2 linked regions of the Orrella dioscoreae genome follow. The main gene of each other region encodes a partner of the protein of the gene in region 2 in a complex. Links are inferred from orthologs where the notes say so. Each region holds a gene or a part of one and is shown on either strand. Other genes may lie near its edges.

Evidence for each region.
Region 1: the proteins of ODI_RS04480 (region 2) and dapF are in contact, whole or in part, in a solved structure (PDB 5YGU), measured with the Escherichia coli proteins. The link is inferred for Orrella dioscoreae from one-to-one orthologs.

The regions. Positions count from the first base shown.
Region 1 is NZ_LT907988.1:4,698,856-4,705,439, reverse strand. Bases 2,408-5,176 are described here. They hold dapF (diaminopimelate epimerase), read right to left. Parts: upstream 4,358-5,176; coding sequence 3,458-4,357; downstream 2,408-3,457. Other genes in these bases: ODI_RS21515 (lysophospholipid acyltransferase family protein), read right to left, coding at 4,418-5,176; ODI_RS21525 (DUF484 family protein), read right to left, coding at 2,621-3,352; xerC (tyrosine recombinase XerC), read right to left, coding at 2,408-2,535. In the rest of the region: ODI_RS21535 (TonB-dependent receptor domain-containing protein), read left to right, coding at 1-1,563; more of xerC, read right to left, coding at 1,591-2,407; more of ODI_RS21515, read right to left, coding at 5,177-5,353; ODI_RS21510 (lysophospholipid acyltransferase family protein), read right to left, coding at 5,350-6,222; metK (methionine adenosyltransferase), read left to right, coding at 6,571-6,584. UniProt on the Escherichia coli protein: Involved in the succinylase branch of the L-lysine biosynthesis and in the biosynthesis of the pentapeptide incorporated in the peptidoglycan moiety. Catalyzes the stereoinversion of LL-2,6-diaminopimelate (L,L-DAP) to meso-diaminopimelate (meso-DAP).
Region 2 is NZ_LT907988.1:983,543-990,259, forward strand. What follows is about bases 1,276-4,177. They hold ODI_RS04480 (RNA pyrophosphohydrolase), read left to right. Parts: upstream 1,276-2,383; coding sequence 2,384-2,971; downstream 2,972-4,177. Other genes in these bases: ODI_RS04475 (proline--tRNA ligase), read right to left, coding at 1,276-2,294; ODI_RS04485 (response regulator), read left to right, coding at 2,952-3,647; ODI_RS04490 (sensor histidine kinase), read left to right, coding at 3,745-4,177. Also shown: protein TolQ, read right to left, coding at 1-91; ybgC (tol-pal system-associated acyl-CoA thioesterase), read right to left, coding at 94-528; more of ODI_RS04475, read right to left, coding at 564-1,275; more of ODI_RS04490, read left to right, coding at 4,178-5,148; ODI_RS04495 (tripartite tricarboxylate transporter TctB family protein), read left to right, coding at 5,417-5,863; ODI_RS04500 (tripartite tricarboxylate transporter permease), read left to right, coding at 5,870-6,717. UniProt on the Escherichia coli protein: Master regulator of 5'-end-dependent mRNA decay.

The sequences.
Region 1 (6,584 bases), 3.7 Mb from region 2 along the record:
GGCATCGAGGGCGAGGCGGAACTGCGGGGCGCGACCGGCACCAAGGAGCGCGCGGGCGCAGTGGGCATCACCGGCGGCAGCGGCAACCTGGCCGTGCGCGTCGAAGGCATGAAGCGCGAGTCGGACGACTATCGCGTGCCCGACTGGTCCAGCCGCAGCGTGCCGGGCTCGTACCAGCGCTCGGGCTCGGGCAGCGTGGGCGCGTCGTGGATCACCTCGCGTGGCTATGTGGGCGCGTCCTATTCCTTCATGGAGTCGCGCTACGGCCTGCCGGGCCACAGCCACGAATACGAAGGCTGCCATCCGCACGGCGACCACCTGCATTGCGGGGGGCACGACCATGACCACGGTGATCATGAGGAAGAAGGCCATGAAGGCCACGATCACGATCATGACCACGGCGGCGGCGTGCCCTACGTGAAGCTGCGCAGCGAGCGCGGCGACTTGCGCGGCGAATACCGCGATCCTTTCGCGGGCTTCGAGAAGATCCGCTTCCGGGCGGGCGTCACGCAATACCGCCATGACGAAATCGAAGGCGGAGAGGTCGGCACGCGCTTCACCAACCGTGGCTACGATGGCCGCCTGGAGCTGACGCACAAGCCCATCATGGGCTGGCGCGGCGTGGTGGGCCTGCAGGGGGCGAGCAGCACGTTCGGCGCGGATGGCGAAGAGGGCTTCCTGCCCGAGAGCCGCACGCGTACGGCGGGTCTCTTCGTGCTGGAGGAATACCGCCTGGCGGACTGGCGCTTCGAACTGGGCGCGCGCCAGGACTGGCAGCGCATCCGCCTGACCGACGGCGGCGACAGCCGCCGTGACACGGGCAATTCGTTCTCGGCCGCGGCCATCTGGGACTTCGCGCCTCAGTATTCGGTGGCCCTGTCGCTGTCGCGCTCGCAGCGCCTGCCCAGCGCGCAGGAGCGCTACGCCGACGGCATCCACCTGGCCACCAACACCTATGAAATGGGCGACGCGAACCTGGGCAAGGAAACCTCGCGCAACATCGACCTGACCCTGCGCAAGAAAGCGGGCGATACCACCTTCAGCGTCAGCGCCTTCCACAACCGCGTGCGCAACTACATCTATGCCGACACCTTGGACCAGTTCGAGGACTTCCGCCTGATCCAGTACTCGCAGCGCGATGCCGAGTTCACGGGGATCGAGGCCCAGGTTCGCCATCGCTTCACGCCGGTCTTTTCGGCGGGCGTCTTCGGGGACTACGTGCGCGGCAAGTTCGCGAACGACGATGGCAATCTGCCCCGCATTCCCGCCGGGCGCGCGGGCGTGCGCTTGAACGCCGATTGGCAGCAGTGGGGCAGCGAACTGACGTTCACACGCGTCTTCCGCCAGTCGCGCGTGACGAGCTATGAGTCGGAGACGCCGGGCTACAACCTGCTGGACGCCCTGGTGACCTATGACACCGACATCGGCAATGCGCGCGCGCAGGTCTATCTGCGTGGCAACAACCTGCTGAACGAGCTGGCCTACAACCACACCTCGTTCATCTCGCGCCTGGCGCCCCTGCCTGGCCGCAGCGTGATGCTGGGCCTGCGCACGACGTTCTGAGCGGCGCCGCGGGGATCAGGCCTGGCCTTATCCCCGCGGGGTGTCCTTCTTGCGGCCTGCCCTGGGATGGGCCTGGTCGTAGGCGCGCGCGAGGTGCTGGAAATCCAGCCGCGTGTAGACCTGCGTGGTGGAAATGTTGGCGTGGCCCAGCATTTCCTGCACGGCGCGCAAATCTTGCGCCGATTGCAGCACGTGGCTGGCGAAGCTGTGGCGCATGACGTGCGGATGCAGTCGCGTGGGCAGGCCCGCGGCAATCGCCAGTTTTTCCAGCTGCAGCTGCACCACCCGTGGCGTGACGCGCTTGCCGCGTGCGCCCAGGAAGAGCGCCGCGGCATCATCGGGCGTTGCATCCGGCGCCAGCAGGGCGGGGCGCTCGCGCAGCCAGTGCGACAAGGCCGTCATCGCCGCGCCGCCCACGGGCACGGTGCGCCGCTTGCCGCCCTTGCCCCAGACCAGCACTTCCTGTTCGGCCAGGTTCAGCCAGCTGCGGGATTCATACTCGCCCGTGCGCACATAGGCCGTGTCCAGGCCGATGAGCTCCGAGAGCCGCAGGCCGCTGGAATACAGCAGTTCGAACATCGCGTGGTCGCGGCGGGCGATGGCATCGTGGCCGGCGCCGCGCGAGGCGTGGTCCAGCACGCCTTGGGCCTGCTCGACCGACAGGGCTTTGGGCAAACCACGGGCCAGCTTGGGGGCGCGCACGCCCGCGGCGGGGTTTTCAGGCAGTCCGGCCTGCGGGGCCCACCAGGCGAAATAGCCGCGCCAGGCAGCAAGCGTGCGCGCCAGGCTGCGCGGACTCAGGCCTTGCGCATGCAGGCGTGCCAGGTATTGGCGGATATGGGCGTGACGCAGGGCCTCGGGCGGCGTGTCGCCGGCGAGGGAGACGAGACGGGCGAGATCGTGACGGTAGCCGGCAAGCGTGTGCGGGGAATAGCGGCGCGCGGTCTCCAGGTGGGACAACCAGCGCGCCATGCTGTCGGGCAGGCCTTGCGAGGCAGTGGGCGGCGTGCCCGCGGGCGCTGCCGCGCTGGTTGCGGAAGCGGCGCCCACGATGCGCTCAGGCCTGCGGCGTGAGGCGTGCCAGCGCGGCGCTGCCCAGGCGGCCGATGCGGGCGAGGAAGGAGGTGCCCATGCCGGCCGCGAAGCGCTCGGCGTCGGGCGAACCCAGCACCAGCAGGCCGAAAGCGGGCGAGTCGGGCGTGGGACGCAGCGGCACCAGCGCCATCGAGCCAGGCGGCGTCGCCAGCCAGGCGGCGGCTTCCGCGCAGGCCTCGGCTTCACCCGGCGTGGCGGGTTCCTTGCCCGCCTGGGCGGGCACGGCAGGACCGCAATAAGGCGCCTTCAAGGCATCGGCATAGGCGCGCAGCGTGTCCGAGACGGGTTCGCCGGCGGTGCCGCCTTCGATGGCCAGCGGGGCCCACAGGCGCAGGCCGACGTCCTTCAGGTCGAAGACCTCGGCCAGGCCCAGCGTGACCAGCGCGGGCAGGCGCTCGGCGTGCTGTTCCGCCAGCAGGCGCTCGCACCACTGCTGTACCTGGGCGCCGATGCCTTCGTTGGTGGAGGCGTTGTGCACGAGTTCGTTCAGGCGCCATTCCAGTTCGCGCTGGCGCTCGCGCAGCGTGAGGATCTGGCGCTCGCCCAGCGAGATGGCGCGGCTCTGGTGCGGGTGCGGCACTTCGAGGGTCGCGAAGACCTCGGCGTGCTCCTGGAGGAAAGCGGGGTGGTCCTGGAGGAAACGGGCAACGGTCTCGGCGGAGAGTTCGTCGGCGTGCGTCGCGGCAGTGCTCATTGCTGGGGCGTCCTTCTTTCAGTATCGGGCATTGCCAGGGGCGTGTCGGCCCCAGGGGTGTCCGGACGGAACCGCGCGGCGCATGCCGGCCGCGCGGCCAGGGTGTCAGGGTTGGGCGGGCAGCGATGCCACCAGGGCGTCGACGTCCACGGTGCCCGAGAAAACGGTCGTGGCGGGGCCGGTCATGCGCAGGCTGTCGCCCAGCAGGGCGATATCGAGCACGCCACCGCGCGTGTGCACGGCCACGGGCGAATCGAGCAGGCCACGGCGGATGCCGGCGGCCACTGCCGCGCAGGCGCCCGTGCCACAGGCCAGGGTTTCGCCCGCGCCGCGTTCATGGACGCGCAGGCGGATGGTGTGACGGTCGACGACCTGCATGAAGCCCGCGTTCACGCGCTTGGCAAAGCGCGGATGCGATTCGATGTAGGGGCCGACGCGGCCGACAGGTGCCGTGTCGACGTCGTCGACCACCTGCACCGCATGGGGATTCGAGATGGCGACCAGGGACAGCAGCACCGACGCGGGGCCGCCCGGCGTGGCGGCCTCGTCCAGCGGCAGTTCCCACAGCGTGTCGGCGTGCTCGGGCCGCGAGGCCAGGCCGGTGGTGTCGAAGGGCAGCGCGGCGGGCTCGTAGCAGGTGAGGCCCATGTCGACCGTCACGCGGCCGTCCGCCGTTGCGTCCAGCACGATGACGCCCGTGGCGATCTCGGCGCGCAGCGGGTTCTTGCTGGACAAGCCCTGCTCGTGCACGAAGCGCACGAAGCAGCGGGCGCCGTTGCCGCAGTGCTCGACCTCGCTGCCGTCCGCGTTGAAGATGCGATAGCGGAAGTCGGCATCGGGGCGCGTGGCGGGCTCGACCAGCAGGATCTGGTCGGCGCCGATGCCGAGGTGCCGGTCGGCGAGCGCGCGGGCACGCGCCGCCGTCATCTGGATGGGCGAACGTACGCCGTCGAGCACGATGAAGTCGTTGCCCGCGCCGTGCATTTTGGTGAATGGCCAAGTCATCCCGCCATTATCGCCTAGTTGGCGGGCGATGGCGTGCCCGGCGCGGATGTTGCAACCGCCTCAATAGAGGCCGGGTTCGCCAGGGGGGCGGGTCTTGAAGCGGCGGTGCACCCAGTAGTATTGGCTGGGCATGTCGCGCGTCCAGTCCTCGACCATCCGGTTGATCCGGGCGGTGGCCGCCTCCAGGCCGTCCTCGCCCGGGAAGTCCGCCAGGGCGGGCAGAACCTCGATGTGATAGCGGCCGGTGGCAGGATTCCAACTGCCGCGGATAGGCAGCACGGGCAGCTTCCACGTGCTGGCAAGTTGCGCGGTGGCGGGGATGGTGGCCGCCGGCGTTCCGAAGAAAGGAACGAAGAGGGAACCCTTGCGGCCGAAATCCATGTCGGGCAGGTAGTACAGGGGGCGGCCCGCTTTCACGTGGCGCAGCAGGGGCCGCACGCCGTCCCGGCGGTTGACCAGGTGGACGTCGTTGAAGCGGGCCCGGCCTTCACGTACCAGCGCATCGACGTCGGGGTCGCTTTGTGGTGAGTACATGGTGGCGCCGCTCGGCGTTTCCATGGTCAGGCGAGAGGCTGCGGCATCCAGCGCGATGAAGTGCGGGGCGAGGAGGATGCAGGACTGGCGGGCGGCGACCAGTGGCTTCAGGTTTTCCTCGTAGCCCGACAGGGAAACCAGTTCGCGCACGCGTTCGGGGGGGGCAAACCACAGTACGCCGCGATCCACGACCGATTGTGCCAGGGCATGGAAGTGATCGCGCAGCAGGCGCTCGCGCGCGGCTGCGTCCAGCTCGGGAAAACAGATCTCCAGGTTGCGGCGGGCAACCCGGGCGCGTGGCCGCACCAGCCGGTAGGACAGTCCCCCCAGCAGTTTGCCGAGCCGCAGGCGAGTCGTGTTGGAACGGTTTCCGAACCACGTGAACAGCGCTTTGAGTGCGCGGTATTTCCATCCGCGCGGGATGGCGGGTGGCGCGAGGGATGGGTGCCGGTCGTCCGTCATGCCGCGTCTTCCGAGGGCAGGGCGCCGGGGGCCGCGGGTGCGCCTTTCGGCGTCTTGTAGCGGTTGTACCCCCAGAGGTACTGCTCGGGGCAACGGCGGATGAGGCTTTCCATGGTCTGGTTGATCAGCGTCGCCTGCGCCTCGGGGGATTCGGGCAAAGGCTCGGGCACGGGCACGTAATGCATCTGCCAGCCAGCGCCCTTGGGCAGACGCTCACCGGCGACCAGCACGACGGGCGCGTTCGTCTGCCTGGCCAGCCGGGCCGGCAGGGTGACAGAATAGGCTTGGCGGCCGAAGAAGGGCGCCCAGACGCCTTCGCCTTCGCCGGGCGCCTGGTCGGGCAGCATGCCGATGTCCTCCCCCTGGCGCAGTGCGCGCACGAACGCCCGCACGCCAGACTGGTTGGCCGGCACGACCTTCATGCCGGCGGATTCGCGCGCCAGTTGCATGACGGGGGCAAGCGCGGCCTTGCGCGGCGGCCGGAACATGACGGTGAGCGGATGCCGGCGCACCCTGTAGCGGGCGGTGATCTCGAAACAGCCCAGGTGGGGGGTCAGGTACAGCACGCCGCGGCCCTGCGCGTGCAGCGCGGCGATCATCGCCTCGTCCTCGGGGCTGCTGCGCACGCGCGCCAGGCTGTCATCGCTGCGGAACCAGACCCGTGCCAGTTCCAGGATCATCGCGCCGGTCTCGCCCGCCGCCCGGCGCGCGAAGGCCGGCGAGTCGTAGCCCGCCTGGGCGGCATTGGCGCGCAGGCGTTGGCGGTACTTGGTGGGCAGTGCATAGACCAGACGTCCGACCAGTCGGCCCAGGCCCTGGAGGAGGGAGAGCGGCAGGTGGGACAGCAGGCGAAACAGGAACAGCAGCATCGGCGGGCGTCGGGAATGGGGAGGGCGGACAGGCTTGCCGGCAGGCCTGGGGAGGGCGTCGCCGGGCCGGGGCGCCATGGGGTTGCTGACGCCATCCGCGAGAACATGTGCTATTTTCGCTTAAAATCACTTTGGCCGCCGAGTTAACGACAACTTGCGGGGCGGCCGCGGTTCCCTGTCTTGCCAGATGCTGGCACCGGCATTGAACCAGCTGGGGTGGCCGCCAGTCCATTCCTACCGCTAAAGCGTCGCGCCCAGATCCAAGCGTTCGTACTACGGTTGCATTTGGGGCTTCGCGCCTCAGTCAACCCGTGCCGTTTATCGGACACATTTACAGGACGTCATCTCGTGGCCCAGAACGA
Region 2 (6,717 bases):
AGATGCCGAGCAGGATCAGCATGATGAGCTGCACTGGCACGCTGGCGTCCAGGATCAGCTTCAGTATCGACATGTCATTCGTGACTTGCATGGTTATTCCCGTAGGTCCCGTAGGTTGGCCCGCAGCACGTCCACTAGCGTGGGAGGTAAGGCGGCGGGTCGCAGGTTGACGGCGTCGACGCAGCAGATTTGGATGTTGCCCGACACGAGCAGTTCCCCATCGCGTTCTGCGTGTTGCGCGAAGTGTATCGAAGCACGGCCCAGCTTGGTGATCTCGCTGTGGATGGTCAGCAGGTCATCCAGCCGCGCCGGCTTGCGGTAATCCATGTCCAGCGAGCGCACCACGAAAAGGCGTTGCTCGGTGACGGCCATGGTCGATTGGTTGATGCCCAGCGCGCGCAGCCACTCGGTGCGGGCGCGTTCCAGGAACTTGAGATAGTTGGCATAGAAAACCACCCCGCCCGCGTCCGTGTCTTCGTAATAGACACGAACCTGCAGGGTGGATCTCGGCAAGGCGTCAGCAGTCACGTTGCGGGTTCGGCAAATCCGGCAGAGTCTGCCGTTCAGGCCTGGGCCAGCGCGGCCAGGGTCTGCGCCAGCGCATCGCCCACGGCGACCTTCACGTTCTCGCCCTGGCGGCGGGACTGCAATTCCACCACACCGTCGGCAAGGCCGCGTTCTCCAACTGTTACGCGCACCGGCACCCCGATGAGCTCCCACTCGGCGAACATGACCCCCGGGCGCTGGTCGCGATCGTCCAGGATCACGTCCACGCCTTGTTCCTGCAGGGCCGCGTAGAGCTTTTCCGCCTCGTCACGAACCGTTGCACTTTTCCCCCAGCCCACGGGGCAAATGGCCACCTGGAAGGGGGCGATGGCGGCCGGCCAGATGATGCCGCGCGCATCGTGGTTCTGCTCGATGGCGGCGCCCACGATGCGGGTGATGCCGATGCCATAGCAGCCCATGCGCAGCAGCGCCGGCTTGCCGGTCTCGTCCAGGAAGGTCGCATTGAGCGCCTCGGAATACTTCGTGCCCAGGAAGAACACGTGGCCGACCTCGATGCCGCGCTGGATCGCCAGGCCCTGGCCGGAGGGACCGATGTCGCCGGCCACCACGTTGCGCAGGTCCGCCACCAATTCGGGTTCGGGCAGGTCGCGGCCCCAGTTCACGCCGGTGTAGTGGAAGTCTTCGGCGTTGGCGCCGCAGACCAGGTCGCTCATGTTGGCGACGGTCAGGTCCGCCACCACGCGCACGGGCTTGGCCGTGCCGATGGGGCCCAGGTAGCCGGGCTTGCAGCCGAAATGCTCGACGATCTCGGACTCTGTGGCGAAGCGCCAGCCGGCCTTCAGGCCCGGCAGCTTGCCGGCCTTCACTTCATTCAGCTCGTGGTCGCCGCGCAGCAGCAGCAGCCAGATCTGTGCGGGGCCGTCCTCGGGATCGGTCGCCAGCACCAGCGATTTCACGGTGCGTGCCAGCGGGATGCCCAGCAGGTCGGCCACGGCCTGGCACTTGGCCGCGCCGGGCGTCGGGGTCTTGGCCAGCGACTCGGCGGGCGCGGCGCGCTCGGCCAGCAGGCTGGGCGCGTGGGCCAGCTCGATGTTGGCCGCGTAGTCCGAGCCCGGATCGTAGACCAGCAGGTCTTCGCCGGTGTCGGCGATCACCTGGAACTCGTGGCTGCGGTCGCCGCCGATGGAGCCGGTGTCGGCCGCCACGGCGCGGAATTCCAGCCCCAGGCGCTTGAAGATGCGCATGTACGCGTCGTACATGACGTCATAGCTGCGCTGTGCGCCCTCGTCGTCGCGGTCGAAGGAGTACGCGTCCTTCATGGTGAATTCGCGGCCGCGCATCAGGCCGAAGCGGGGGCGGCGCTCGTCCCGGAACTTGGTCTGGATGTGATAGAAGTTCACCGGCAGCTGGCGCCAGCTGTGGATCTCGTTGCGCGCGATGTCGGTGATGACTTCTTCCGACGTGGGCTGCAGGACGAAATCGCGGTCGTGGCGGTCCTTGATGCGCAGCAGCTCGGCGCCGTACTGCTCCCAGCGGCCCGACTCCTTCCAGAGTTCGGCGGGCTGGACGACGGGCATCAGCAGTTCGACGGCGCCCGCGCCGTTCATCTCCTCGCGGACGATGGCCTCGACCTTGCGGATGACCTTCAGCCCGAGCGGCATATAGGTATAGATGCCGCCGGCCAGCTTGCGGATCATGCCGGCCCGCGTCATGAGCTGGTGGCTGGCCACTTCGGCGTCGGAAGGGGCTTCTTTCAGGGTATTCAGGTGGTAACGTGAGGCACGCATAGATTGGCCAGGGGCTCCGGGGGTCGGCAGATCGGACTTCAGATACGTATAATCGGATGCAATTGTATTGAATTCGCTGGAGGTGGCCCATGCTCGATCGCGAAGGCTACCGTCCCAATGTCGGCATCATCCTCGTCAACCACAAGAACGAGGTCTTTTGGGGTAAGCGGCTGCGCGAACACGCCTGGCAGTTTCCGCAAGGCGGCATCAAGCACGGTGAAAGTCCTGCGCAGGCAATGTACCGCGAGCTCCACGAGGAAGTGGGCCTGCGGCCCGAACATGTCCGGATCCTGGGGCGAACACGCGACTGGCTGCGTTATAACGTGCCGGAGAATTTCGTGCGCCGTGAGTGGCGCGGTCATTACAAAGGCCAGAAGCAGATCTGGTTCCTGTTGCGGCTCATGGGCCGCGACAGCGATGTCTGCCTGCGCGCCACGGCGCACCCCGAGTTCGACGCCTGGCGCTGGAGCAAGTACTGGGTGCCGCTGGATGCGGTCATCGAGTTCAAGCGCGACGTCTATACCCAGGCGCTGAACGAGCTGTCGGTCATCCTGTTCCGGCGGCAGCAGGAAACCCGCTATCTGCGCCAGCGGGTGCATGGAAACCGGGGAGACGGCGCGTCCGGCGCGCAGTCTCCCGCAGAAGGAAGCGACACGTATGCGCATATTGCTGGTTGAAGACGAACGCGAGATGGCCGCCTGGCTGGTCCGGGCGCTGTCTCAAAGCGGCTTCGTCCCCGACCACGCGGCCGATGCGCGCACGGCCGAGGCTTTCATGGCGGGCAACGAATACGACGCCATCGTCATGGACCTGCGCCTGCCCGACAAGCACGGCCTGGTGCTGTTGCGCGAGATGCGCAATCGCAGCGACAGCACCCCGGTGCTGCTCCTGACGGCGCAGGGCGCCCTGCAGGACCGCGTGCGCGGCCTGAACCTGGGCGCCGACGATTTCCTCACCAAGCCCTTCGCGCTGGAAGAACTGGAAGCGCGCCTGACCGCGCTGGTGCGCCGCAGCCGTGGCCGCCAGCACCCGCGCCTGCAGTGCGGGTCGCTGTCCTATGACAGCGAAAGCCGTTCCTTCACCCTGGACGGCGGCCTGCTTTTCCTCACGCCACGCGAGCACGCCGCGCTGGCGGCATTGCTCACCCGCAGCGGCTATCCGGTCGACAAGTCCAGCCTCTTCGGCAAGGTCTTCACCCACGACAGCGAAGCCAACCTCGACGCCATCGAGGTCGTGCTGCACCGCCTGCGCAAGAAGCTGGCGGGCAGCGACGTGCGCATCACCACGGTCCGCGGCCTGGGCTACATGCTGGAAAGCGTGGCCAGCGAAGCCAGTGAAGCCGCACCCGGCTAACTGGCGGCTGTTCCGTCTCATCGACGTCGTGGTGCCGCGTGTCGGCATCCGGCCGCTGCTCGTGGCCTTGCTGCTGCCAGGCATCATCGGCCTGCTGATGATCGACAGCTGGAACGACTACCGCACCCTGTCCGAGATCACCGCCGAAGCCTACGACAGCAGCTTGCTCGAGCCGGCGCGCGTGCTGGAAAGCAGCGTCGAATTCGCCAACGACCTGACCCTGCGCATCAGCGCACCCATGTATGCGCAGGTGCTGCTGGAGTCGCGCGCGGGCCTGCGCAAGTACTACCGGGTCGAGGAAATCGATCCGCCCATCGCGCCAGGCAGAGGCTCGCCCGTGCTGCCAGGGCGGGCGCTCATCGGCATGCCCGACATGCCGATGCCGCCCCAATGGCCTGCCGAGGCGGGCGAACCCGTCTTCTACGATTCGGTCTATCGCAACGACCCGGTGCGGGTGGTGGCGATCTGGCGCGACCTGTTCTATCGCGGCGCGCATCGCCAGGTGCTGGTGCAGGTGGCCGAAAGCATGGGGCCGCGCCTGAACGCCGAGGAGCGCGGCCGGCAGCAGGAGGCCCTGCGCGATGCCCGCATGGTCGTGCTGGTGGTGCTGCTGGTGTGGCTGGGCGTGGCCCTGGCCTTGCGGCCGCTCTATCGCCTGCGCAATGAAATCCGCAGCCGTTCCCCGCAAGACCTGAAGCCCCTGGATCCCTCGCGGGTGCCGAACGAGGTCGTGCCGCTGGTCGAGGCCGTGAACCATCACATCGCCCGCTATGGCGACATGCTGGCAGAGCAATCCGCCTTCCTGGCCGATGCCTCGCATCAACTCCGCACGCCGCTTGCCATCATGCTCACGCAGGCCGAATACGCCTTGCGTGAGCGCGATCCGCAACGCATGCGCGAAGGCCTGCATGCGCTCATCGAGCAACTTGGCCGTACCCGGCGCCTGACCGAGCAGTTGCTGTCGCTCGCGCACGCCAGCCACGAGGACGAACGCACGGCACAGGCCGTCGATGTCGACGAGCTGGCGCGGGCCGTGGTGTTGCGCTACCTGCCGCTCGCCCGCGAGAAAAAGCAGGATCTCGGTTGCCTGACCTCGCCCGCGCCGGACGCCGATGAGGGCGGGGCGCGCTGGCCGCTGGTCGTGCAAGGCATCGAGGCCGAGTTGCAGGAAGCGCTCTCGAATCTCGTCCACAACGCCCTGCATTACGCGCCCCCTGGCGCGTGCATCACGGTCTCCGTCGAGCCTGGCGAGACCGACGTGCTGCTGGCCGTCACCGACGACGGGCCCGGTCTCGAGCCGGGGCTGCGCGAGCGCGCCTTCGGGCGCTTCGACAGGGCCGGCGTGGAGAAGGGCGAAGGCGGTTCTGGTTCGGGCCTTGGCCTTGCCATCGCGCGCGCCTATGCGCGCCGCAACGGCGGCGATGCCACGCTGGAAGACGGCGAAGTGCGTGCCGATGGCGGCGTGGGATTGCGCGCGGTGTTGCGTCTGCCGCGCGGCTGAACACACGGCTGATTCCTTCTTTCCGGTTCCATCTTTGCATTGGGGATTTCCCGCGCATCGTGTGCGCTTCCCTCTGTGACGCGTGTTTTTTAATCCACGCTGTTACACATCCGCGAAAGCAAATCGCAAGCCTCGCTTCCTAGACTCCTGCACTTTCAACTGCGCGTCAGTTGCTCGCAAAACCTTGTGCCATGCGGGTGGCGGCGCATGCCTACAAGAAAGGGGGAGTACATCCGTGGAACCGAAGATAGTTGTTCCGCCAAGCGTCATGCGGCGCGAATGGTGGGCCGGGGGGATCATGATCGGGCTGGGCATTGCCGTCGTGATCGGCGGCAACCTGTACCAGGTGGGCAGCCTCTCGCGCATGGGCCCGGGGCTTTTCCCCATCATCCTGGGCGTGCTGCTGGCGCTGATGGGCGTGCTCATCATCGTCACCGCCAAGACGCTGCCGCCCGACGAAGAGGGCGATGAAATGGGTCCGCCCGAGTGGCGCGGCTGGGCCTGCATCCTGGGCGGGCTGGTGGCCTTCATGATCCTCGGCCGCTACGGCGGCCTGGTGCCGGCCACCTTTGCGCTGGTCTTCATCGCCGCCATGGGCGACCGCGAACACACCTGGCGCACCGCGCTGCTGCTTGCCTTGGGCGTGACCGTCGTGGGCTGCGCCATTTTCTCGTGGGGCTTGCAGCTGCAATTCCCGCTGCTGCGTTGGGGCTGATCGAACATGGATATCTTCAATAACTTGATGCACGGGTTCTCCGTCGCCTTCGCGCTGGACAACCTGATGTGGGCCGCTTTCGGCGTCTTCATGGGCAACCTGATCGGGGTGCTCCCCGGCATGGGCGTGCTGGCCGCCATCTCCATCCTGCTGCCCCTGACTTACACCATGACGCCCACCGCGGCGCTGGTCATGCTCTCGGGCATCTACTACGGTTCGCAGTACGGTGGCGGCATCACCTCCATCATGCTGAACCTGCCGGGCACGGCCTCGCACGCCGTGGCCTGCCTGGACGGCAATCCGCTGGCGCGCCAGGGCAAGGCTGGGTCCGCGCTCTTCATGCTGATGTTCTCGTCGTTCTGCGGCGCGACCGTCGGCATCCTGGCCATGATCCTCTTCTCGCCGATGCTGGTGGAAGTGGCCTTCAAGTTCGGTCCCGCCGAATACTTCGCCATGATGATGCTGGGCCTGCTGGCCGGCGCCACGCTGGCCAAGGGCTCGGCGGTGAAGGGCGTGGCCATGGTGCTGGTGGGCCTGGTGCTCGGCGTGATCGGCACCGACGTCAACACCGGCGTCATGCGTTTCCACTTCGGCATCCTGGAACTCAGCGACGGGCTGCAGATCGTGGCGCTGGCCATGGGCCTCTTCGGCATCGCCGACTTCCTGAAGAACGTCAATCGCATCGACTCCAGCGCCAAGATCATCGGCGGCGGCGGCATCTCGATGAAATCGATGCGTCCGCAAAAGGGCGACATCAAGCAGTCGCGCGGCGCGCTGGTGCGCGGCACGGCCATCGGCGCGGCTTTCGGCGTCTTGCCCGGCACCGGCCCGACGATCGCCTCGTTCATCTCCTA